Regions from separate parts of the Paenibacillus sp. FSL M7-1046 genome, predicted to be linked through region 1. Evidence: riboswitches for the same ligand, from Rfam matches in the RefSeq annotation. Region 1 holds a riboswitch; the other holds the start of a gene.

Region 1 (12,464 bases):
GCTTGTTCCATCTTGTTACTTTCATAAGTTAATAATCCTCCCACTTTGTCTCTTTATACCGACCGCAAAAAGTGTATCATGACAAAGTTAAGGAATCTATCGAAGTTTATCAAATCTAATAAATAGTTTTGTAAAACTTGAAATATTAGTAGATTCGACATAGCCGCTGGTTAGTTATCACCACGCAGGCACACAGCAAAAAGCACCCGCCCGTGAATTGCCAAGTACACGGACAGGTGCTCTAACGCATTGTTATGAAGGTGTATTAAACTTAGAATATCAGCGGAGCTTCCTAGTTCTGCATCACAAAATCATTGTCGATCTTCGCATTGGCATCCTCGAATGTCCGCAGAATATCGTAGCGTGTGTTGCGCTGCGCCGGTATCTTGCCCGCCTCACGGATGAGCTGGGTGATCGACTCGATGTTGACCTTGTAGGTCGCACCCGCCGAGGAAACCACGTTCTCTTCAATCATTGTACTTCCGAAATCATTGCATCCGTATTGAAGGGACAACTTGCCAACCTCAGGACCCATCGTTACCCAGGAGGATTGGAAGTTCTTGATATTATCCAGCACAAGCCGGCTGATGGCTACCGTCTTCAGGTATTCCTCCGGCGTCTGTCTGTCAAGCTTCAGGTTGGTGTTGTCCGGCTGGAATGTCCAGGAGATGAAGGCCAGGAACCCTTCGGAGTCATATTTATTGGCGATACACTCATCTTGAGCTTCACGTACGCGAAGCAAATGAAGCGCCCGCTCTTCCATACTCTCTCCCAGGCCAATAACCATCGTTGCGGTCGTGTTCATGCCGATTTTATGTGCGGTCTGCATGACGTCCATCCATTCACGCCAGGAGCCTTTCAGCCGGCTGATCTTGCGGCGGGTACGGTCGTCAAGAATTTCCGCTCCACCGCCTGGCAGCGAATCTAGTCCTGCGGCATGAATCTCCCGTACTACCTCTTCCAGAGAAAGGCCGGACACTTCCTTCATCTTCATAATCTCCGCCGGGGAGAAGGAATGCATCGTAATTTCCGGGAAACGCTGCTTAATGCCACGCAGCAGATCCGTATAGTAGCTGAACGGCAGATTTGGATTCGTGCCGCCCTGCATGAGGATTTCTGTGCCGTTTACAGCTATGGTTTCGGCAATTTTTTGATAGATGGTCTCATCCGGAAGCACATAACCCTCCTCGGATCCGGGTCTGCGGTAAAATGCGCAGAAACGGCAGTACACATCGCACACATTGGTGTAGTTAATATTGCGGCCGATCACGAATGTGGCCAGCGGGTCCGGGTGCCAGCGTTTCATAATAATATCTGCGGCAGCGCCCATTTTCTCAATTTCGTTGCTCTCGAACAACCGGATAGTGTCCTCCAATTGAAGACGTTCGCCCTTCAGCGTCTTATCCAGAATAAGATCTATCGCACTCATCGTTCGCAGCCTCCTCTTAAGCCCATTTAGTATGATGGATGAATTAAATTTGTATAACATTTGAATAAGCTCGTTTCTTCATCGTATCACAATCCGGGCGGCTTGAGAAACTTTTTGCGTACACGCGATTCCTCAGCCGAGGCAGGCATGTTTTTACATTCCTAATAAATCAAAAAGCAGCAGCACCATCAAGCGGCGCTGCTGCCGGTACCCTTTATCACTCGCCTGCTTTCCCTTAATCCGCAGCTTCCTCAAGCTCGATCCGCGCTGCTTCCAGTGCCTGGCTAAGATCGCTCTTCAAATCATTCACATGCTCTATTCCGACGGAGAAGCGCAGCAGACGGTCATCCACGCCTACGGCATCGCGAATTTCGACCGGAATGTCGGCATGGGTCTGCACCGCCGGATAGGTCATCAGCGACTCGACACCGCCCAGGCTTTCGGCAAAGGCGATCAGGCGGATATGGCGGAGCAGCGGCTCCACATATCTGGCGTCTTTTACCTTGAAGGAGAAGATCCCGGTGTTGCCGGAGGACTGGCGGTTCTGAATCTCGTAGCCCGGGTGATCAGGCAACCCCGGATGGAATACCTCTGCAATAGCCGGGTGCTCCAGCAGATAATGAGCCAATTCCAGCGCATTGCTCTCATGCCGCTCCATACGCAGGGCCAGCGTCTTCATGCCTTTCATCAGCTGGTAGCTGTCATTTGGTGCAAGCACGGCGCCCAGAGAGTTATGAAGAATGGCCATTTCTGCCGACAGCTCGGTGCCCTTGGTAACGATAAGACCCGCAAGGACATCGTTATGGCCACCCAGATATTTGGTGGCACTGTGGACAATAATATCCGCGCCGAGCTCCAGCGGACGCTGGAAGAACGGGGTAAGCAGCGTATTGTCTACGATTGTGAGCAGCCCATGGCGGCGGGCCCACGTACACACGGCTGATACATCCGTAATCATCATCAGCGGATTGGTCGGGGTTTCAATAAATACAGCCTTCGTATTCGGAAGGCGTGCCGCTTCCAGCGCATCAAGATCGTTTGTATCCACATAGGAGGCGCTGATCCCGTACTTGGACAGAATCCGCTCAAGCAGCCGGTATGTTCCCCCGTACAGATCCAGCGAGACCACCAGATGGTCACCATGCCCGAACAGCGCAAACACTGTGGTCAGCGCAGCCATCCCGGAGCTGCAGGCAAAACCGGCGTCCCCGGATTCCAGCTCCGCAGCCGCCTCTTCCAGCACAGAGCGGGTTGGGCTTTTGGTGCGGCTGTAGTCAAAACCTGTGCTTTGTCCGAGTCTAGGGTGGCGGAATGCCGTTGCATTATAAATCGGATAATTTACTGCCCCTGTAGCGGGATCTTCCTGTGAACCAATTTGCGCCAGTCTGCTTTCAATCCTAAGTTTCTCGTCCATCTGTAAGCCTCCTAAATGTGGTGTAAATTATTCTATATAGTGTGAAGCAGTTAACGTCTTCTCTTTTAAATAATCGGACCAATATCGTAAGGGGTCTCCTGGTATACATAGTAATTGAGCCAATTGGCAAACAATAAGTTGGCATGGGCTCTCCAGACGGCCGGCGGTGTGCGCTGCGGATCATCCTTTGGATAGTAATGCTTCGGCAGTGCGACATCCATCCCCTTGGCTGCATCCCGGTCATACTCCCATTTGAGGGAAAAAGGATCATATTCAGAATGACCAGTAACAAAAATCTGTCTGCCGTCATGTGTCGCTACCAGATAAATTCCGGCTTCCTCCGATTCGGCCAGAATCTGCAGATCCGGATTAGCGAGGATATCCTCACGGGAAATGTCGGTATGGCGGGAATGTGGAACATGGAACACTTCGTCAAATCCGCGCAACAGCTTGACGTTATTATGGCTCAGGGTGTGCGGGAAAACTCCGAAGCATTTCTCGTCCAAGCTAACCTTGCGCACTCCAAAGTGGTGATACAGTCCTGCCTGGGCAGCCCAACAGATATGCATGGTCGAAGTAACGTTATGTTTGCTCCATTCGAAGATTTCTTTCAGCTCTTCCCAGTAGTTCACATCCTCGAACTCCATCTGTTCTACCGGGGCGCCGGTAACAATTAATCCATCCAGACGGCGGTGGCTGATTTCGTCAAAGGTTTTATAAAAGCTCTTCAAGTGCTCTGCCGAAGTGTTCTTAGAGGTATGGGAGCTGGGATGCAGCAGAATCACATCAACCTGAAGCGGCGAGTTTCCGATTAGGCGCAGCAGCTGCGTTTCCGTTGTTTCCTTAGTCGGCATTAAATTCAGAATAGCGATTCGCAAGGGGCGGATGTCCTGGTGGAAGGCCTGGCTTTCATCCATTACAAAGATATTCTCCCCGGATAATACCTCTTTGGCCGGCAAGCTGTCGGGAATTTTAATTGGCATTGTTGTGTCCACTCCTTAACTGAATTTGAGTGCCGCTAATACGGCTTGTGTTTAAAATACAACCAAAAAAGACCTTTCTCGGGCGAGAAAGGTCATAGATTTGCAGTCATATGCGCCTCTCTCATCTGCCAGAGAACTTCTGCCGGGATTCAAATATCCCCTGCAAAGCTTCCGCAAGAATTAGCACCGTGCGTTCACACGCCGGTTGCCGGGTTTCATCGGGCTAGTCCCTCCACCTGCTCTTGATAAGATTTAGCTGTATTCAGTTAGAAAAATCTAAAATGTCAAACGTTGTTTTTCTTAAAATTCACTTTAAATCATGAACCTCCTTTTCGTCAAGTCCATACAATGCTAAAGAGCCCCTGAAAGTGAAAAGAATTTTGCTTGAAAGAGGCATACCCCGGCGTTATACTAGACAAGTGTTTCATACCATAAATGACGAAAAGAAGAGGTGAGAGAAGAATGGAAGGCGACCCGGGTGCGCAGTTAAGCGTGCAAAGTGAGCTACCACACAGGATTAACATCAGCTTGCCGGCGGCGGGGGCAGTTCTTCTTCATGCTCTCGAAACGTCATTTGGCCTGATTCATTGATTGTACCACCGGCCAAGCTGATCTTTTTCTCTGTGCTTTAATTAGCATATCCCTGGAGAAGACTGGGGACAGAAGGAGTGAATCAGATGAAAATCCGGCTGGTGAACGCAGGGGTTTTTACAACTATTGAGGATATTGAAGAAACACTGACAGCCCCTACAGAGGGCTTCTACTGGATTGATGCGGATGTTGAGGATTTGGAGCTGCTTCAGCCCCTATACAATCTGCATGACCTGGCCGTTGAGGATTGCCTCAGCGAAGAGGAGCAGCGCCCGAAGATTGAAATTTATGAAAGCCATTATTTTATAGTTGTCAACAGTATCCGTTTTGATGACGAGGAGATTTTCCTCCGTGCACTGAACGTGTTTCTCGGCAGACATTACATTATTACCGTCACCAAACAAAAGATCCATGAGCTGCGTGTGCTGAAACCCATCCTGTGGGAGCAGGAGGTCAGCGAGCCGGACCGCTTCCTGTACCATCTGATCGACACTGTCGTGGATAACTATTTCTCCGTCGGCGACCGGATTGAAGTGCGGATTGAGAAGCTGGAAGAGGATATCCTTATGCATACCAAGAAATCGCATCTTAGCGAGATCATCGGTCTGCGCAGCGAAATTCTCTGGCTGAAGAAGATGCTTGGACCGCAGAAAGAGGTTATCAACACCCTAAATAAAAAAGACCTCCGCCTGATCGATGACCAGCTGCAGAAGTATTTTAGCGATATTTATGAAAATGCGGTCAAAATCTCTGAAACCTTCGAGACCTACCGCGATCTTATGGGCAACTTGCGCGAGGCGTACCAATCGAGTATTGCCAACCGTGCCAACGAAATTATGAGAGTATTTACAGCCATTACAACGATATTCATGCCGCTGACCGTAATTACCGGGATCTACGGGATGAACTTTGACAATATTCCCGAGACCCATTCAGAGTACGGCTACTATGGCGTTATTGCCGTTATGGTGACGCTCGGCTGCGGGATGCTGTTTGTTTTCCGCAAAAAGGATTGGCTATGAACAACAACGGACGAATACGCTAGGCGAAGGCACCAGTACCGCAAGGGAATGGAAGCCTTCGTCTTTTTGTTTAGAAGAAGCTGAATAGCATCATTTCCTAATCTTCGTTAAGCATTGCCCATTGCTGAAATATTTGTAGGATCTCTTCTAAATTGTTCACTCCTCCTCTTCCCTGGAAAATATTATCGCTTACCTTGCCGTATACCCAGTCGACATCCGACCTGTCAATATTCAGCAGTTCAAAACCTTTATCCTCCAGTTCGGTCCCCCCCAGAAAAATGTCAACAGACCATCCGGGATTATCAAGTGTCGTGATGCTGACAACCTGGCTGTGTTCCCAATCTCCGTCACATTGCCGTGAATACCACACTTCAAGCCATTGTAAAACATTCATGTATACAGCTCCAATCCAGAATATGTTCAGCGGCAATCCGCAAATCCCCTTTGATCATCTGCCTAAAGGTTAATGTTCATTACCCTGTTTGCATATTTTGTAATACAAATCGAAAAAAAACCTAAGCGGAACTCTCTCCTGCAAGGGAAAAATCCCGCTTAGCTACAATTCTTTCGCTTAGGCAACTTCATTTCGCCCCGGCATCGAAAGCCTTATTCTAAAACCCCGTAGCCATTTCCACTCCGTTCTCCGTACCGCGCCGGAAACGGATCCGGATCAGCCTCAGCCGTTCATAATACATATCCAGCCCTTCGGCAGGTGAAAATTCCTCTCCGTACGCTTTATACAGCACAGGCTTCAGGAAGGAATCCCCCAACAGTTCATAAGCGGTCCATATACTGTCCTGCTCGTTTGGTGAAATTCCCTGTAGTTCCAGCTCAATCAGCTTCTCCACGGAATATCCGTCCTTCTCCAGTTCTTCTACCGCTTCGAGCACTTCACGGCGGCCAACCCCGCTCGTCGTTTTGAGCTGGTCCATTCCCAGGCCGTTTTCAATCCCCTGGAGCACTATGCGCCGCAGCCGCAACCGTTCCAGCTGTTTCTTGTACTTAAGCTCTTTCTGCTTATAAAGCCATGAGCTGAAAGCTTCCTCTTCAACAGCCTCGTTGACCCAGCTCAGCGGATAACTGTGATCACGCGAAGCTCCCGAAGTGATGTTCAGCCATTCACCCCCATATTGCGAAGCCTTTCCCTCGCCGACCCCGGGGATTTGCAGCAGTTCCTCCGGCGTGCGGGGAAGAAATGCGCTGAGCATCCGCAGCAGACGGTTGCTGGCCAGAATATAAGGCGCTTTGCGCTCACTGGATGCCCTGCCCCTGCGCCAGGCGCAGAGCTCCTCATAAATGGCTTCGTTAGCGTGCTGTTCGCTGTAATGCTGCAGCTTGAGCTGCTCCTGATTACGGCTGTTCAGACCCTCTTCTTCATGGAATACGCCGTCGATTAACGGACGGTAGCCGTCCCCCATCTTTACCGCCAGCTCATGCCTGTATACACATAACATCTCATTCCATGAGCCGCCCTCATACCAAATGTTGTCGCTCAGCTCCTCGGCTCCGGAAAAATCGCGCCAGCCCAGACTCCAAATGCCTTCTTCCTCGCCAATCCATAGCTGGGCAAACGCTTCCTGGTCCGCCCCTGACATTCTCGACAACCGGTTCATAAATACGATCTGCATCCCGATCCCTACCTTCCTCGTCTTACAGTAAGCATGATCGCGTCAACGCCGGAGCTTCCGATCTATAGAGCACGACTGCTGTATAGACCCCTTGAACGCACAAAAAGCACCTCTCTCACGCTGAACGTGAAAGAGGTGCTCCCTCTTAAATGCTATACTGTTAAATCCTAGGATACCATAGATTGCCGAACAGTCAATCCCTTTTTGTGTTAGGCTCTGTCTAACGCCATTTTGGCTAATCCAAGCGCTCCGGACAGTCCGGCATTGTCTCCAAGCTGTGGTGAAACAACATAGTTGCCGATGCCTTCATTCAGCGCAGGATGCTGCACATAACCTCCCAGCAACTCTTGCAGCTTGGCATGGATTAACGGGAACAGCTGGCTCTGCTTCATGACTCCGCCGCCCATAACGATCTTCTGCGGAGACAGAATAAGCACATAATTCATTAGTGCATGCGCCAGATAATGGGCCTCCATGGCCCAGGCCGGGTGATCCGCAGGCAGCTCGCCTGCCGGCTGGCCCCAACGGCTGCCGATTGCCGGACCTGCGGCCAGGCCTTCCAGGCAATCCCCATGATAAGGGCAAAAGCCTGCAAAGTTGTCCTCCGGATGGCGCGGCACGAGAATATGCCCCATTTCAGGATGGGATAAGCCGTGAATCAGCTCACCGCCGACCACTGCCCCGGCCCCGATGCCTGTGCCAACGGTAATATAAAGACAGCTGTCCAGCCCCTGAGCCGCGCCCCATTTGTATTCACCCAACGCTGCTCCATTCACATCCGTATCAAAACCGATCGGCACATTGAATTGTCCGCCTACGGCTCCTACCAAATTATATTGTCCCCAGTGAGGTTTCGGAGTCGTCGTAATATATCCATACGTAGGGCTTCCCAGCACCGGATCAATGGGTCCAAATGAGCCGATGCCGATGGCGCCGACTTGTTTATTGCCAAAATAGTCGATCACGAGTCCCATCGTCTCTTTGGGCGTTGTCGTTGGAAAGCTGACCCGGTCGATTATCGTCCCGTCCTCATTCCCCACTCCGCATACAAACTTCGTTCCCCCTGCTTCAATCGCTCCCAACAATTTCACTGCAGTGTTCCCCCTTCTCCATAAACGGCTGGCCGTTAACCGGCTCTACCGGTAGTTATACAATATTAAAGCGCTCTCTTGCCTTTATTATACGTGGGTTGCAGGGTTATGACAAGCGGTTGACATACTTCTGTTTATCGAAAAAAAAGGACTTTACACGCTACCCCCTGTTTAACCGGAGCAGCTGTTTTGTCCTTTGTCATAGCTGGTAAATATCTGGCTTACTTACGTTCATGATAGGCCCGGCAGGCTGCGACAAACCGTGCGGCGGCCGGCAGATAAGAAGCCAGATGAATATGGGCATAAGCTGCCATCACATTGCCGCTTACATAACCTTCCGGCTGGCTGCCGCCTCTCCCTTTGCTCTCATACGCAAAGGTCCTCGGCTCTCCATGGTCATAACTCATGACGGAGTAATGAAATTCATGTCCGCGCAGCGTCTCTCCCTGCTGCAGCAGCAGGCAGTCCCGGATCGCGGTAACTTCCCGGTAACCAAGCGCCGCACGACGCTCCTGCATAACCGTATGGGCCGGAATAATCCCGGCCATCTCATGCAAGTTCCCGCTGCGGTCGGTCAGACTGCGGGCCAGTACCATATAGCCGCCACATTCGGCATAGAGCGGCATTCCGTCCGCCGCAGCTGACCGGATGCCGTTCAGGAAAGCCTTGTTCCCCGCGATCACGGAAGCGAACTCTTCGGGAAACCCGCCGCCGATATAAATGCCGTCCGCATCCGGCGGAATGCCCTCGCCGCGCAGCTGGCTGAATTCAGCCAGTCTTGCACCGGCTCGAACCAACAGCTCCAGATTGTCAGTGTAATAGAAATTAAATGCCGCATCACGGGCAACGGCAAGAACCGGGCGGTAGTCGGCTGGTTCAAGGGACGGATGGATGGGTTGAACCGGCGGCTGGTGGCTGGCTGACGCAAGTGACGGAGCGATAGGGTGAACCGGTGACTGGTAGCTGGCTGACGCAAGTGACGGAGCGATGGGAAGATGGCCGCCTAGTGATACAGCATGGGACACGGCATGGGATACGGCTGGGGATACCGCCGCGGATTCGCTGCCGGTTGTCGGCTGTTCTGGCCGCTGGGAAGATGCTGCCCGTTCACTTTCCACACCCCGGGAAAGGTGCAAACCGGGAGCAGGATTAGTTGGCAATCCTGTTTCCGCGATGCCTGCCGGTTGATCTTCACGCAGGCAATCGGACGCCGCCGCCGGATAGTCTTCAGCTGGCGACCCGCCCTGTGGAGGGTCACCAAACAGGGAGATCTCTGCCAGCGGGATCTCCGGTAAGTGGAGCGGATGCCGCAGCGGGGGCGCTGCTCCGGCAAGCTGCAGCAGCGCCGAGAGGTCGGTGCCCTCCGCCAGCAGATCGGCGGCACGGTCGAACAAGGACTCCAGCTCCCCCCGCTCAACGGCGGGCAGCAGGCCCAAATGCCGCTCCGGAATGTCAAGCCCGCTATCCCGCAGCAGCCAGCCCAGCACGGGAATCCCGCAGGCGGCTTCAATCGCCGCCTTCACCGTCTGGTAATGGCTGGCACTGCCGCAGCGGTTCACGATAACCGCGGCAATACGTACGCGCGGCTCCAGCTGCTGGAAGCCCAGTACTATTGCCGCCGCACTGCGGCCCATGCTGCGGACATCGAGCACCAGCAATACCGGGCTGTCTGTCAGGATGGCGATCTCGGCGGTTGAGCCGGTTAGCCCTGTCGCTTCTTTGCCGTCATACAGCCCCATGACCCCTTCGATCACCGAAAGATCCGCTTCCGCTGAGGAGCGCAGAAAGTACTCCAGCAAATACTCGCCTGAGGTCATCCAGGAATCAAGATTCCGGGGTGAACGTCCGGTAACAGCGGCATGATAGGCCGGATCAATGTAATCCGGGCCGCATTTGAAGCCCTGCACGTTTAGTCCACGCCGGGCAAAGGCCCGCATCAGTCCAAGCGTTACCGTCGTTTTTCCCGAACCGCTGCCTGTACCGGCTACAAGGATGCGGGCACGCCGCTGCAACGAAAGATCGTCTCCTTCCCACTCATACATCTGAGTCGTCCTCCCCCCTGTCAAAAATAACCCTGGCCACGGCAATCGTCACATTGCCGCTTTTTTTCTTGGGCAAAAGCAAGTCCCTCGCACCGGAAGACAAAAGGGCTGCAGGCTCGCAAACACCATAGGCTCCGGTCGCCTTGAATACAATCTCCGACGGCTGGTCCAGCGGCACCGTATTCAGCTGCTCCGGCGGATACAAAGCCAGCTCCCAGCCGTGCTTGGCGCACAAAGCGAGCAGTCCGGCTTCATCGCCTTTGATCCCGGCAGTGGCCGCATTCCGCACGCTTAGGAGAGACAGCCCCAGCTCTGCCAGGGTTTCCGCCACCACGGCTTCCAGCTCCGCCGCCGAAGTGCCGCGGTTGCAGCCCAGACCGAGCACCAGGCTGCGCGGACGGTACACTACGGTCCGTTCCGGCAAAGCCGCTGCTTCCGGCGCTTTCAGCAGCCGGTCGGTTACAACAATTGCCGCGCTGAAGGAAACCGCGCGCATTTCAGCCATATCCCCGCAGAGCTGCACATGCTCGGGCAATGCCGCTCCAGGGTGCAGCCAGCCGCGCTCCCCGTGCTCCTGCAGGAAGGCTACCCGCTCGCCGTTCACCAAGGCGGCGCTCACCGCCTTCATGTGGGCGAAGCTCTCCGGCCGCCAGCCGAATTCATGGCCGAGCAAATCCGCCGCGAAAGTCCCCTGAACATCCGAGGCGGTTGTGATCACGGGATGGCTGCCCAGCAGCCCGGCAATCTGCAGCGTCAGCCTGTTGGCCCCGCCCAAATGTCCGGAAAGCATGCTAATTACATGCTCTCCGCGTTCGTCAATCACGATGACGGCAGGGTCGGTTTTTTTATCCTGCAGCAATGGCGCAGCTAATCTTACCGCTGCGCCAAGCGAGAAGAAAAGAATCAAAGCCTCATAACGTTGGAATAAGACCGGCAGCAGCTCTTTTAGCGGCTCGGAAAATATCCGGCGTTCCCCCGGTATCTCTTCAAGCTTCCCGCTGTACTTGGCGTAGCAGAACACTTCGGTACTGCCCAGTTGCTCCCCCAGCGTCAGCGCAAGCTTAATGCCGTTACGTGTAATGGCGACAGCCGCATATTTCTTATCCATGATTGCCGGTCCCTTCCCGGCAGCCGTGGGTAAACGTCTTGTCGTACAGCTTTGAGCGGTGGGCATCGCGGTCGACCAGCCCGGGATCCAATGCCCAGCCGGCCAGAATCATCGCATGCATCGTAATGCCCGCTTCACGCAGGTCAGCCTCCAGTCTCTCTACCGTTGTCCGCAGAATCTGCTGATCCGGCCATGTCGCCCGTTTGACCACAGCCACAGGCGTGTCCGGACTCCATCCGGCGGCGAGGAATTCCTCCGCCGCATGTCCGGCCAGTGAAGCGCTGAGGAACAGTGCCACCGTGCAGTGATGGCTGGCCAGACGGCGCAGCTGCTCGCGCTCGGGCACGGGCGTGCGTCCTTCGGCACGGGTCAGAATGACCGTCTGCGTTAGCTCCGGCACCGTCAGCTCCGCGCCAAGTGCCGCCGCCGAGGCAAAAACAGAACTGACACCCGGCACGATCTCATAGCCGACGCCGCACAGCTTCAGCAGCGACATCTGCTCCAGGATCGCACCGTACATCGAGGGGTCGCCTGTGTGCACACGGGCTACGCTTTTGCCGGCCTGCACCGCTTCTGCCATCAGCTCCACCTGTCGCTCCAGATCCATCCCTGAGCTTTGCAGCACCTCAGCACCGGGCTTCGCGCTGAAGATCAGCTCTTCACTGACCAGCGAATCGGCGTACAATACGAGATCGGCCGAGCGCAGAATACGGCTGCCCTTAACGGTAATCAGCTCAGGATCGCCGGGTCCTGCCCCGACGATGTAGACCTTAGGTTCCAGCTGTACTTCCGTCATTTGCTCACCACCATCAGACTCAAATACTCCAGATCCGAGCCGCGCAGATCGCGGGCATCCCGCCAGACGGTCTCATAGGGAGAAGTCACCTTAGTGACGACGGACGCTTTTCCTCCAAGACCCAGTTCATCCAGCACCTCCAGCACCAGATCAAGCACCTTCGCCACTTTAAGGAACACTACAGTATCATGATGCAGCAGTGCTTCCTTCAGCGCCTCGCGGTCATCGGTAGCCGGAATGATACCCACCCGCTGATCGCCGTCGGCAAGCGGCTGTTCGAGTGTCGCAGCGGCACCCAGCACTGAAGAAATTCCGGGAACCGATACAATCGGCACAACGGGATGCTGCTCTTGCATTAAA
Region 2 (12,464 bases), 3.4 Mb from region 1:
AAAGCCGAGAATTATGAGCAGAACCGGATTTGGAAGGAGCAGACTCCGCAGGATACCTTTGATACCCGGATCGGTGTATGTATTGATTATGCACGTCTTTATGCAGTGATGGCCCGCTCCCAGGGGCTTCAAGTGCGCGTAGTGACCGGTCAGGGCTACGACGGCCAAGGGGGATCCGGCCCCCATGCCTGGAATGAAGTGTACATCACCGACCGGCAGGCCTGGATTCCACTCGATTCCACCTGGGCAGTCAGCGGGGATTGGTTTAATCCCAAGGATTTCGATAAAACCCATGTCAAAGAAAGTATGCTTTGAGCAAGGAAGCGGAATGCCTTGATTCTATGATACAATACAGCATGTGAAACGATGTTGAGGAAAGATAATATGAACACTCTCGTGCGCACACTGGCCGCACGTGCAATTTTTGATGCCTGTGACTAGGAATCGTGACTGGACTAAGCGCCTGTAAGGAACTTGGCCTTACATGGAGTCAGCACAGGTACAAAGGTTTATTTTAGATGTAGAGGAGTGAAAAACTGTGAGTTTTTTCCGTAAGCAGGCCTCACCCCCAGAGGAAAGCAACAGCAAAAGTTCGCTTGGCCTACGGATCAATGTATTCTTTTTTAGCACGTTTGTTATCTTTTGTGTAATCATTGTCCGTCTTGCCGTTTTACAGTTCGTCGAAGGGCCAACTCTGACTGAGGTGGAGACAAGCCGTGATACCAAAAATGTGCCGCTCGCCGCAATAAGAGGGAACATTCGTGCAGCGGGAGGAGAGCCCATCGCTTACTCGACTTCTGTGCAGTCGCTTTATATTACACTTACTAAAGAATACACGGCCAAGGTTACGGATAAGGTGACGGGAGAAACCGTGCTTACGCCGGAGGCGCAGGCCCAATCAGATGCCCTTGCGGCCAAGCTGGTTAAGGACTTTAGCGCCTATGGTGATCCGAATGCTGAGAAGCTGACTGAAAAAGATATTATTGATTCCCTGGATTTGTATTTCCGGAAATATTCGGGTTTTATGGCGCGGCGCATCAAGGCTGGCCTTACTTCGCAGGAAGTGGCCTACTTTATGGAGCACAAGAGCGAATATCCCGGACTTGAGATTGTGGAGGAAAGCAACCGGCATTATGACAAGGAATCTGTAGCCGCACAGACTGTCGGATATATCAAACCCTTTAAGTCGTCCAACAGCTTGAATATTTATAAGAATATTCAGAATGCGATGAAACAGTTGGATGCGGACCCCGGCCTCACTTATAAAGACGATGAATTTGTCGGATTCGATGGCCTGGAACTGCAGTATCAGCGGGAGCTTCGCGGCAAGAACGGATATCAGGTGATCTCGGTGAGTCCGCAGAATATGGCCGAGAAGGTGGAGGCGGTCGTGCCCCCCGTCAAGGGTAATGATGTCTGGATGACGATCAACAAGAACATTCAGCTCAAGACCGAGCAGGCCATTACAGAGCAAATCAGATGGCTGCACTCGAATTCGGTACAAGGCAAGACACACCCGAATGCATTGACCGGCTATGCCGTAGCTATGGAAGTCGATACCGGCAATATTGTTGCGATGGCCAGCATGCCTGATTATGACACCAATGTGTGGACTGCCGAGAAAATGGACACCGAGGTGTGGAAGAAAATAATGGGCAACTACCAGAACGGAACCATTACACCGTATTCCTCCGGGATGTCGGGTCATGAGTTCGGCTCCACGGTGCTGCTCGGTTCAACCATTAAACCTCTGAGTGTGCTTGTAGGACTAAATGAAGGCTTCTTCACTACTTCGACTACCTATACGGACAGGGGGATTGCCCACTTCGGGAAAAATGACAAATCCTCCGTGCGAAATTCTTCCGGCCACGTGTATGGCCCTATGGACCCGTCCAGAGCGATTGAGAAATCCTCCAATGCGTTCATGGTGGACATGGTTGGCAAGAAATTATGGGAGAAATATCATAGTGAAGGTATTAATGTCTGGGATAAATATATGAAGGAATTCGGCCTCGGTGTATCTACAAAAAGCGGACTGCCCAATGAATATCTCGGACAGATCAACTATACCGATACCAAGGCTGCCGGTAGTGCCCAGGCTGCGCTGGTCTATGCTTCATTTGGACAGCAAGGACGTTACACGGTCCTGCAGCTCGCCCAATACGTAACGACACTGGCGAATGAAGGAGTACGGATCAAGCCGCAGCTGGTCAGCAAAATCACCGATGCCAAGGGCAACGTGGTTAAAGAGTTCAAACGCGAGGTACTTGATGAAGTAACAACCTTTGACAAATCCTACTGGAACGAAATCAAAAAGGGCATGAACAGCGATGTTACTGCGTTTAATGATTTCCCTTATGACTTTGCCCGCAAAACGGGAACCTCACAGCAGCTGGGTAAAGGGGAATTGCGCGATAACGGGGTATTTATTGCCTATGCCCCGCGCGAGAATCCCAAGCTTGCTGTAGCGGTTGTTATTCCGGAGGGCGGGTTCGGCTCCAGCAGTGCCGCTCCGGTTGCACGAAAAATATTTGACGCGTACGACTATGAGTACGGACTGGATGGAGTGCCGAAGAAAAGTCTGAAAACCGATGCCAATGCAGAGGGCTCAGACTCGGCAAGCGGAACAGACGGAACGACGAACAACTGACGCGGCCATGCTGCCGGGTCGAGTGACCAAATAATTAGCTCTTGAAATGAGCATACAAATTGGAGGGGTGGCAATGACTGCCAAATACCGCCTGTTAGCACTGGATATGGATGGAACCTTACTGAATGATGAACAAATCATTACCCCCAAAACGGTAGAATGGATTCAAAAGGCAGTTGATGCAGGCGTTCACGTCTGTCTCTCCACAGGCCGCGCTTCCAAAAGCGCCATGCCTTATGCTGAACAGCTTGGACTCAAGACTCCGATGATTATGGTGAATGGCAGTGAAGTATGGCGGGCTCCGTATGAGCTGTACCGCCGCTCGCTGATGGACCCGGTGCTGGTGCAGCAGATGTATGACATTGCCCAGGAATACGATATCTGGTTCTGGGCGTATTCGGTGGATGAAGTGTACAACCGGAACAACTGGGATGGAGAGATTCTGAGCAGGGAATGGCTCAAATTCGGTTATTCCACAGAGGATGATGAGATCCGCCATAAGCTGCTGATGCGGCTTCAGGATATGGGCGGTCTCGAAATTACCAATTCATCGCCGCATAATCTGGAGATCAATCCGCTTGGTGTCAACAAGGCATCCGGTATACGCGAGGTTTGCAAGCTGCTGGGTCTCGAAATGTCTCAGGTTGTTGCCGTTGGCGATAGCCTGAATGATCTGGCTGCCATCCAGCAGGCCGGATTTGGGGTTGCTATGGGCAACGCCCAGGAAACCGTCAAGCAGGAGGCGGATGCTGTGGTAGCGTCCAATAATGACGATGGAATTGCTGAAGTGATTCAAAAGTATATCCTGTAGTAAGTACTATCAAAACTTTGAAGGAGATGAGCCAATGGCGATTCTGGGTTGGATTCTGATTATTGCTTTATTCGCGGTCGGACTGGCCGGGGCTGTATACCCGATTCTCCCTGGTGCGCTGGCGATTTATCTGGCCTTCTTTGTATACGGGTGGTTCTTCAGCTTCGAACCTTTCGGAGTCTGGTTTTGGATTATTCAGACACTGATTGTCGTCGTATTATTTGTAGCCGATTATGTCGTCGGGGCCTGGGGGGTCAAAAAGTTCGGAGGCTCACGTTCTTCGGTCATCGGCAGCACGATCGGTCTGATTCTGGGTCCGTTTGTCATTCCAGCGTTTGGACTGATCCTCGGTCCGTTTATCGGGGCCTTTGTAGGTGAACTGATGGCTGGCTCAAATCCCGGCAAAGCGGTCAAGGTCAGCTTCGGTGCATTGCTTGGCTTATTCAGCAGTACGGTAGTCAAAATCATACTGCAAATTGCCATGGTGGTCCTTTTCTTTATCTGGATCGTAATAAATTAACAGCGAAGAAGGCGAAACAGTTTGTCCAAGAAAGAATCTTTTGTCAAAGGCACGCTTATTCTGGCTGCGGCTGCGCTTGTGGCCCGGGTGCTCGGGCTTGTCCAGCGGGTGCCGCTGGAGCATTTATTCGATGATATCGGGAACGCTTCGTTCACGCAGGCGAACAACGTCTACCTGCTGCTGCTGCCGCTGGCCACAGCCGGAATCCCCAGCACACTAAGTAAAATGGTATCCGAGCGTTATGCCCTGAACCGGCCGCATGAAGCGCAGCAGGTGTACCGGGCCGCACTTATATTTGCCGCTATTGTAGGTGTGCTGATGAGTACAATCTTGTACATAGCTGCTCCTTATTATGCGGAACATACTAAGGTTCCAGAGAGCACCCTGGCCATTCGGGCGATTGCACCGGCACTGCTGCTGTTCCCCTGCATCGCGATGATGCGCGGTTATTTCCAGGGACGCAACAATATGATGGCTGGAGGAATCTCGCAAATTGTCGAGCAGATTGCCCGGGTATCCACGGCCGTGCTGCTCGCTTTTATTTTGCTCCGCCAGGGATACAGCAATACATGGATGGCAGCGGGAGCGTCATTCGGCAGTGTGCTCGGCAGTATCGGTGCATTTGGCGTCATGTTGTATTATGCAATAAAGCTGCGCCGCAGTGAGGAGCAAGTGGCCCTCTATAAAACCAATGAAGCCAAATTGCCGCTGCTGGGTATTTACAAGGATATTTTCAAGCTTTCTATACCCATTGTGTTATCTTCAATTACGGTTCCGGTAGTGAACTTTATCGATACTTCCTTCATTGTGCCATTGCTTAGTGGACAAATCGGCATGGCAGAAGCGACCCAGGCTTTGGCGATTTTTGGCAGCCGGGCGCAGAGTATCGCGGGAATACCTCCTGTGTTGTCCATTGCGCTAAGCACCTCGCTGATTCCGATTATCTCAGCGGCCTACGCCCGGCGTGATGAAGAGCATTTGAAACGCCAGGTGACGCTCGCGATGCGTATTTCGATATTAACGGGAACACCCATTGTACTTGCTCTCGTTGTATCAGCCTATTCTGTGAACGGACTGATCTTCAGCAGTCTTGACGGCAGCGGGATTGTTGCGATGCTGACGCTTGGTACGATTTTTCAGATTACAATGATGACGACCAACTCCATTCTGCTGGGAATGGGGAAATCACGAATTTCCATGTATTATGTGATGGCAGGTCTTCTCGTGAAGTTAGGTTCAAACTTCCTGCTGAGCCGCGCCTTCGGGATATACGGCATTATCGCAGCAACGGCGCTTTGCTTCTTCATCATTACTTATCTTAATCTGCGCATGCTCAAAACCATTGTTCCTTTTGAGATTATGGGTAAACGCTGGGGCGGATTCACCGTTGCGGTTCTCGCTTCCGGCGGAATTGGCTACGGCCTGAACGAAGCGGGAGTTATGCTGACCCATCTGATGCCTGCACGGCTTGCTTTCCTGATTACCTGTCTGGTTGTGGGAACGGCTGTTGTCGTCATATATCTTGTGCTCCTGATTGTGCTGGGTGTGTTAAGCCGCCAGGAGGTTGCCAGTTATCCGCGTGCTTTGCAGAAGCTGCTCAAACCACTGATGAAGCTTCAGCCTGAACGTGTTCGTACTAACGAATAATGCTATGATTAATGTCTTATTTCGTCTATTTTATTTGACTTCCTGAGCACATTTTGCTTCACTTAAAGGGTAACCGACTCAATGATGAAGAAAGGATTGGATAATCCATGGATAAAATTTCTTCCCCTGCGGAGTTTCAGGTAGCGATTCAATCACCGCGCTTGAGCGTAGCTGTATTCAAGGCGGATTGGTGCTCCGATTGCAAGTTTATTGATCCTTTTATGCCTGAAGTAGAGCAGAAATACGATGGACGTCTTACGCTTGTAGAGGTAGATGTTGATGCGGTAGGCGATGTCAGCCAGGAACAGAACATTCTTGGAATTCCCAGCTTTGTCGCTTACACCGACGGCCGTGAGCTAGTAAGATTCGTTAATAAGCTGCGCAAATCCCGTGAGGAAATTGAGAATTTTCTGAATACGGCGCTTGAGGTTTATCTGAGTATTCACAAGTAATGAAGCTTGCACACCGCTTTCGCCTTGATAGAGCAGAAGCGGTGTTTTTTTAATCTTTCTTCCCTTATATTATCCAGTTCATTCCTATGAAAATTGCGGGTGATCCTATTGACGACAAATCAATTGAAAACGCTTAGCTACATCACTTGCCTCACAATGTTTTTCGCCTTGCTTGGAGGCGCTGTGGTCACGAAGACGGGATCGGGACTGGAGTGCGGACATGATTGGCCGCTCTGCCACGGAAAGCTGATTCCAGCCTATACCGTGGGATCAATGATCGAGTACACCCACCGCTTGTTCAGTGGGTTGGCGGGTTTGGTGTCGTTAATATCGATGTTTGCTTTTTGGCGTTATGCCCGCAGACAGAAGGAACTGCTTGTTTATGCTGGGCTGACACTTTTTTTTGTAGTGGTACAGGGTGGAATGGGAGCGCTTGCGGTCATGCAGGCGCAGTCAGCTGCGGTGATGGCGCTGCATATGGGCTTCTCTTTAATAGCTTTCGCCAGCTCACTCATGCTCGCGCTGGGTACGAAGCGGCGGCATGAATCTAGAGCCGTAGAGGAGGCTTACGGGCAAGGGGTAAGCCGGGGGTTCCGCAACTTAACGTGGTTTACGGCGTTATATTCATATATTGTCGTTTATATCGGAGCTTATGTTAGCCACACGGATTCACAGGGAGGCTGCTCCGGCTGGCCGCTCTGCAATGGGGAATGGATTCCCGAGCTGTCTGGTGGGGTAGGCATAGTGTTTGTACACCGGGTTGCGGCGGCACTGCTGTTTGTTCTGATCGCACTGCTTGGACATTTAGCCTATTGGAAACACAGAGCATGGCCTGAGCTGAGGGCTCTGGGCGTTGCCGCGGTTGTGCTCTGCCTGCTGCAGGCACTCAGCGGTGCGGCTGTGGTGCATACGCTCTATAACGAACAATTGTACATATTTGCTGCGCTGGCCCATATTTTGCTGATTGCTGGACTGTTCGGAGTCTTGTGCTACATGAGTGTGCGTGTATGGCAGCTGAGCAGAAAGAATAAATCAAACTAAATGCAGGGAAAAGGTTTGTCTGTCCTGTATCGTTAGTTCTCAGTAAGACTGCCAATCAGACTTTGGGCACTCAGCCAGGTTTGAGGAGGAACAATAAAGTGGGATACGATAATTTGCGTCAATGGATCGAGCAGTTGAGAAAGGATAAGGATCTCGCTGTGATTGATACTCCGGTGGACCCCTATCTTGAACTGGCGGAGATTCATCGGCGTGTGGTACGGGAAGAAGGGCCGGCATTGCTCTTTACCCATGTAAAAGGAACCCCTTTTCCGGTCGCGACAAATTTATTCGGAACGGTCCGCAGGGTAAACCAGGCATTTGGGACCCGGCCCGAGCAGCTGATGAAGTCGCTGACGGGGGCGGTGGAAACGTTGCTGCCGCCCACCGCCTCGGCGATATGGAAAGAAAAAGGCCTGCTGTATGATCTGCTCAAGGTCGGCGTCAAAGATGTGCCGCAGGGTGAAGCGCCTGTGCTGGGCATATGCCGCAGTACCGACCCGCTGCAGGAATTGCCCAGAATCACAAGCTGGCACGAGGATGGCGGGCCGCTGATCACCCTTCCGTTAGTATATACCGAGAGTATTACCAATCCGTTGAACCGTAACCTTGGAATGTACCGTGTGCAAATTTATGATGACAATACAACAGGTGTCCATTGGCAAATCCATAAAGGCGGCGGTTTTCATCACCGTGAGGCTGAACTGCTCGGCGAGGCTCTGCCAGTCTCCGTATTTCTCGGCGGCCCGCCGGCGCTGATTGCCGCAGCCATTGCTCCCCTGCCGGAGCGGCTGCCTGAACTGCTGCTGGCTTCGCTGATGCTGGGCCGTCGGCTGCCCATGGTTAAGGATCCCATGGGCGGACACCGGATTCCCGCTGAATCCGAATTCGCCATCCGCGGTCTTGTAACGCCGCTGGAGCGTCGCCCGGAGGGACCTTTCGGAGATCCCTATGGATATTATTCCCGGCAGCATGATTTCCCTGTCCTGCATGTTCAGCGGATGTGGCACCGCAAGGATGCGATTTATCCGGCAACGATTGCCGGCAAACCCCGTCAGGAGGATTATTATTTGAAGGATTTTCTTCAGCGCCTCCTGTCCCCGGCCTATCCGCTGCTGATGCCGTCAGTCAAGGCGCTGTGGTCTTATACCGAAGCCGGCTCGCATTCGCTGGCATCCGCCGTTGTGCGCGAAAGCTATTCGCGCGAAGCGCTGGCATCGGCTTTCCGCATTCTGGGAGAAGGCCAGCTGTCTTTGACCAAATTTCTGCTGCTGACGAATGAACCGGTGGATCTTTGCGATTTCCCCAAGCTGCTGGAGACGGTACTGGAGCGTTTCGATCCGCAAACTGATCTGGTTGTGCTGAATAATACGGCTCAAGATACCTCGGATTATACCGGACACAAGCTGAATCGCGGCAGTAAAGGCGTAATGATGGGCATCGGATCCCCGGTTCGGGTGCTTCCCCGTACCTATAATGAGGGAGTGCTTCCCGGAATTACCGGCGTTGTTCCTTATTGCGGAGGATGTTTAACGGTATCGGGTGCATCCTATATAGACGACCCTGAGCTTCCGCTGAGACTGATCGCCAAACTGCGCCAGAACGAAACGGAATGGCCGCTTGTCATCCTGGTGGATCACGCCGCTGAAACCGTCCAGACGCAAACCTCCTTTCTGTGGACTGTGTTCACCCGGTTTAATCCGGCGAGCGATATTTACGCAGAATCCGAGGTTAACCGCCATCACATTGGCTATAAGCTGCCAATTGTTATTGACGCCCGCATGAAGCCTGATTATCCGGATGAGCTGGAACCGTGCGGGGATATTGTTAAGGTGGTCGACCAAAACTGGAAGAACTATTTCCCGATACTCACAAAACTAAGTTAATGCTTCCGAAGTTAGTTTTGTACGAAGAAGAATCAGGAAGAATTGCTCACAAAACTAAGCGAATGCTTCCGAAGCGAGTTTTGTACGAAGTAGATTCAGGATGTAATGCTCACAAAACTAAGCGAATGCTTCCGAAGCGAGTTTTGTACGAAGTAGATTTCAGGATGTAATGCTTACAAAACTTTAAGGAGGACAAAACATGCTGCGGATATTACTGGGAGAACCGCCGCGCGAGAACGGCGGTGTACTGGCTGAAGCCATGGACAACATGGCGAAGCTTGCAGCGATGCTGCGCAAGGAAATGAACGCGCATGAGGACCACGACCATGAATACCGCAAGCTGGAGATATGGACGCGCGGGCTGATTTCCTCCCTGGACGAGTTGGAGCAAAGCTGGTTCGCGGCAGCCTTTTACCGGAAATTGGTTGTTGCCGGTTATATGGATGATATGACGGTGATCGAGCAGGGCGATTATGCCCGTTATGTTTATTTTTATAAAAACGGCTTTATTCGTGTCTTCTCACTGCTGGACAAGCTTGGAACTGTATTGAACAGTCTGTATAATCTCAACACGACCAAGGTCAAAGCCCATTTCTCATATTTCACCGTGCTGCGGCAATTTCAATTGCTCAAAGCGCATGCGCCGCTGGCGGAAGAACTGGAGAATATCAAGAACTCTTACCGGGAGCCGCTGCAGAATCTGCGCAAACGCCGCAACGCCGAAATTCATTATATGAATGCGGAAATGCAGGATGATCTCTGGCAAAGACATCAAGGTCTGCATGATAAAATTCAGCTTGAAGATTTGGACAGTCATCTGGAGGATTTGAAGCAGTGCCTTGAGATGGTGTGCAAATCTTTAAGCGCTTCGTTCCGTTACAGCAATGAGCAGTGGCGTAAAAACGCCGCAGCCTTGAAAGCAGGGGACGGCTCTAAGTAAAACTTTCCCTTTGACAAAAAACCTGAAACTTACTATACTTAGGCATGCATTCGTTTCTCACAGAGAACGGCAACTAATTTCATATCATAATCTTATCGAGAGCGGCGGAGGGATAGGCCCGATGAAGCCCGGCAACCGATTTGTGTAATGCGCGTCAACCCGCGTTTTAGATGAATGTCATGGTGCTAATTCCTACAATACCGCGCGGTTTGCGGTCTTTGGCAGATGAGAAGGCATTGTTAATAAACGCACAGGGCCTCTTGCGATCTGCAATCGATCGTAAGAGGTCTTTTTGATGTTATAGAAATAGAAATAAAGAGAGGGGGACAGCAATTGATAGAGCTAAAAGGTTTAACCAAGGTCTACGGAAAAGGCAGCAAGGCCGCTACAGCGCTCTGGGATCTGAACCTGTCCATTAAAAAAGGTGAGGTTTTTGGAGTAATCGGCCATTCCGGAGCGGGAAAAAGCACCCTAATCCGCTGCATTAACCTGCTAGAGCGTCCGACAGAGGGTGAGGTATGGGTGAACGGTGTGGATCTGACGGCGCTGAATCAGAGGCAATTGCAGGTGCAGCGGCGTAAAATCGGAATGATTTTTCAGCATTTCAATTTGCTCACTTCGGCTACAGTATACGATAATATCGCTTTTCCGCTGCGGCTGATGGGCACTCCGGGAAAAGAAATTGACCATAAAGTGAAGGAACTGATAACACTGGTTGGTCTCGAACAACACCTGAACAAATATCCTGCCCAGCTGTCCGGTGGACAGAAGCAGCGGGTGGGCGTGGCCCGTGCCTTGGCCAGTGATCCGGATGTGCTGCTATGCGACGAAGCGACCTCGGCGCTGGATCCGCAGACGACGGACTCCATCCTGCGTCTGCTGCTCGATATCAACAAGCGATTTAATCTGACTATTGTGCTAATTACGCATGAAATGCATGTCATACAGAGCATCTGTGACCGGGTCGCAGTCATTCATGGCGGCGGTATTATCGAGCAGGGGGATGTCGCAGAGGTATTCCTGAAGCCCAAGCATGAAGTAACCAAGGAGTTTATCCGTAGTGAAACTCAGCAGGACGGGCCTCTTCGCGCGGCCATTGACGCAGTCAACGGTGAATTCGGCAAGGCCGTCAAGATTACCTTTTTGGGACAAAAAACGTACGAGTCTACCTTGTCCCATGTGGCCCGCGATACCGGGGTCAACTTTGCGATTTTGCAGGGGACAATCTCCACAATTAAAGATGTCCCTTACGGCCAGTTGATTGTCCGTTTTGAAGGGTCTTCTGAAGCGGTTGAAGCCACAATCGCCGAGTTAACGGCGCAGGGGCTTGATGTGGAGGTGATTTCATAGTGGGCGGCTTGAATTTTAATACGATTAATTGGGAAGAAATGCTTGATGCTACAGTGGCTACACTAAAAATGTTGGCATTTTCCGGAATATTCACAATTATTCTTGGTTTACCACTCGGAATTGTGTTATATTTATGGGGAAGATCAAATAACATTGTTATCAGGGTTATTTACTCGGTATTGTCGCTGCTTGTAAACATCCTGCGTTCCGTTCCATTTCTCATTCTAATGGTAGCATTGATTCCTTTCAGCAAGTCGATTATGGGGACTTCGATAGGTGTGCTCGGTACGATCCCGGCGCTGGTCATCGGTGCGGCTCCGTTTTTTGCCAGACTGGTGGAGACGGCACTGCGTGAGGTTGACCGGGGCGTGATTGAAGCAGCACAAGGAATGGGAGCTTCCACAGGGCAGATCGTTATGCGTGTACTTTTGCCCGAGGCTCGTCCAGGCTTGCTTGCCGGAGTGACCATCACTCTTGTTACGCTCGTTTCCTACACCGCGATGTCGGGTATGATCGGCGGCGGCGGTCTTGGTGACCTGGCAATCCGCTACGGTTATTACCGGTATGAGAAAGAAGTTATGATTATCTCCGTAGTGCTGATGGTTATACTAGTTCAGCTGCTGCAAATGGCCGGAGACCGGCTGGTCAAATTTTTCACCCGGAAATAAGGTACGTCCATATATAGCCTTATTCATACATTTAATAAAGGGGGATTTACAGATGAAGAAAGTACTGCTCACATTTTTCAGCTTGACCTTGGTATTGGTGCTGGCTGCTTGCGGCAACAATAACAATACCAATAACGTGGCCAATTCCGCCGCAACGAATGCACCATCAACAGATGCTTCTGCAGAGCCAACGACTGAACCGGCTGCAGAACCTGTAACCCTCGTGGTCGGCGCATCTCCTGTGCCGCATGCTGAAATTCTCAAGGCTATCGCTCCGCTGCTTGAAGCACAAGGCATCAAGCTGGAGATCAAAGAATTTACAGACTATATCCTGCCGAACACACAGCTTGCCGAAAAGGCACTGGATGCGAACTTCTTCCAGCACAAGCCTTACCTTGATGACCAGAACAAAAAGAATGGTTCAGAACTGGTATCGGTAACTGCTGTTCACGTTGAACCTTTCGGCGCTTATTCCAAAAAAATCAAATCGATTGATGAACTG

The links. A riboswitch is a leader RNA that binds a small molecule or an ion and turns the genes downstream of it on or off. The one in region 1 is predicted to bind S-adenosylmethionine.
Region 2: linked by a shared signal. The riboswitch ahead of NYE29_RS15715 (methionine ABC transporter ATP-binding protein) and the one ahead of metA (homoserine O-acetyltransferase MetA) in region 1 are both predicted to bind S-adenosylmethionine.

What each region holds. Positions count from the first base shown of each region.
Region 1 is NZ_JBBOXB010000001.1:106,734-119,197, forward strand. It holds gene NYE29_RS00360 (bifunctional 2',3'-cyclic-nucleotide 2'-phosphodiesterase/3'-nucleotidase) at 1-25, opposite strand, end outside; gene mqnC (cyclic dehypoxanthinyl futalosine synthase) at 293-1,429, opposite strand; gene NYE29_RS00370 (aminotransferase class I/II-fold pyridoxal phosphate-dependent enzyme) at 1,665-2,843, opposite strand; gene metA (homoserine O-acetyltransferase MetA) at 2,909-3,826, opposite strand; SAM riboswitch class I at 3,945-4,078, opposite strand; gene corA (magnesium/cobalt transporter CorA) at 4,504-5,439, shown strand; gene NYE29_RS00385 (immunity 53 family protein) at 5,537-5,833, opposite strand; gene NYE29_RS00390 (HRDC domain-containing protein) at 6,051-7,067, opposite strand; gene NYE29_RS00395 (ROK family protein) at 7,277-8,158, opposite strand; gene NYE29_RS00400 (cobyrinate a,c-diamide synthase) at 8,380-10,200, opposite strand; gene NYE29_RS00405 (cobalt-precorrin 5A hydrolase) at 10,193-11,308, opposite strand; gene cobM (precorrin-4 C(11)-methyltransferase) at 11,301-12,104, opposite strand; gene cobI (precorrin-2 C(20)-methyltransferase) at 12,101-12,464, opposite strand, start outside.
Region 2 is NZ_JBBOXB010000001.1:3,555,518-3,567,981, forward strand. It holds gene NYE29_RS15670 (transglutaminase domain-containing protein) at 1-315, shown strand, start outside; gene NYE29_RS15675 (peptidoglycan D,D-transpeptidase FtsI family protein) at 539-2,650, shown strand; gene NYE29_RS15680 (Cof-type HAD-IIB family hydrolase) at 2,724-3,461, shown strand; gene NYE29_RS15685 (DUF456 domain-containing protein) at 3,496-3,981, shown strand; gene NYE29_RS15690 (putative polysaccharide biosynthesis protein) at 4,003-5,628, shown strand; gene NYE29_RS15695 (thioredoxin family protein) at 5,736-6,080, shown strand; gene NYE29_RS15700 (COX15/CtaA family protein) at 6,189-7,121, shown strand; gene NYE29_RS15705 (UbiD family decarboxylase) at 7,220-9,004, shown strand; gene NYE29_RS15710 (Cthe_2314 family HEPN domain-containing protein) at 9,204-9,944, shown strand; SAM riboswitch class I at 10,034-10,176, shown strand; gene NYE29_RS15715 (methionine ABC transporter ATP-binding protein) at 10,278-11,294, shown strand; gene NYE29_RS15720 (methionine ABC transporter permease) at 11,333-11,962, shown strand; gene NYE29_RS15725 (MetQ/NlpA family ABC transporter substrate-binding protein) at 12,015-12,464, shown strand, end outside.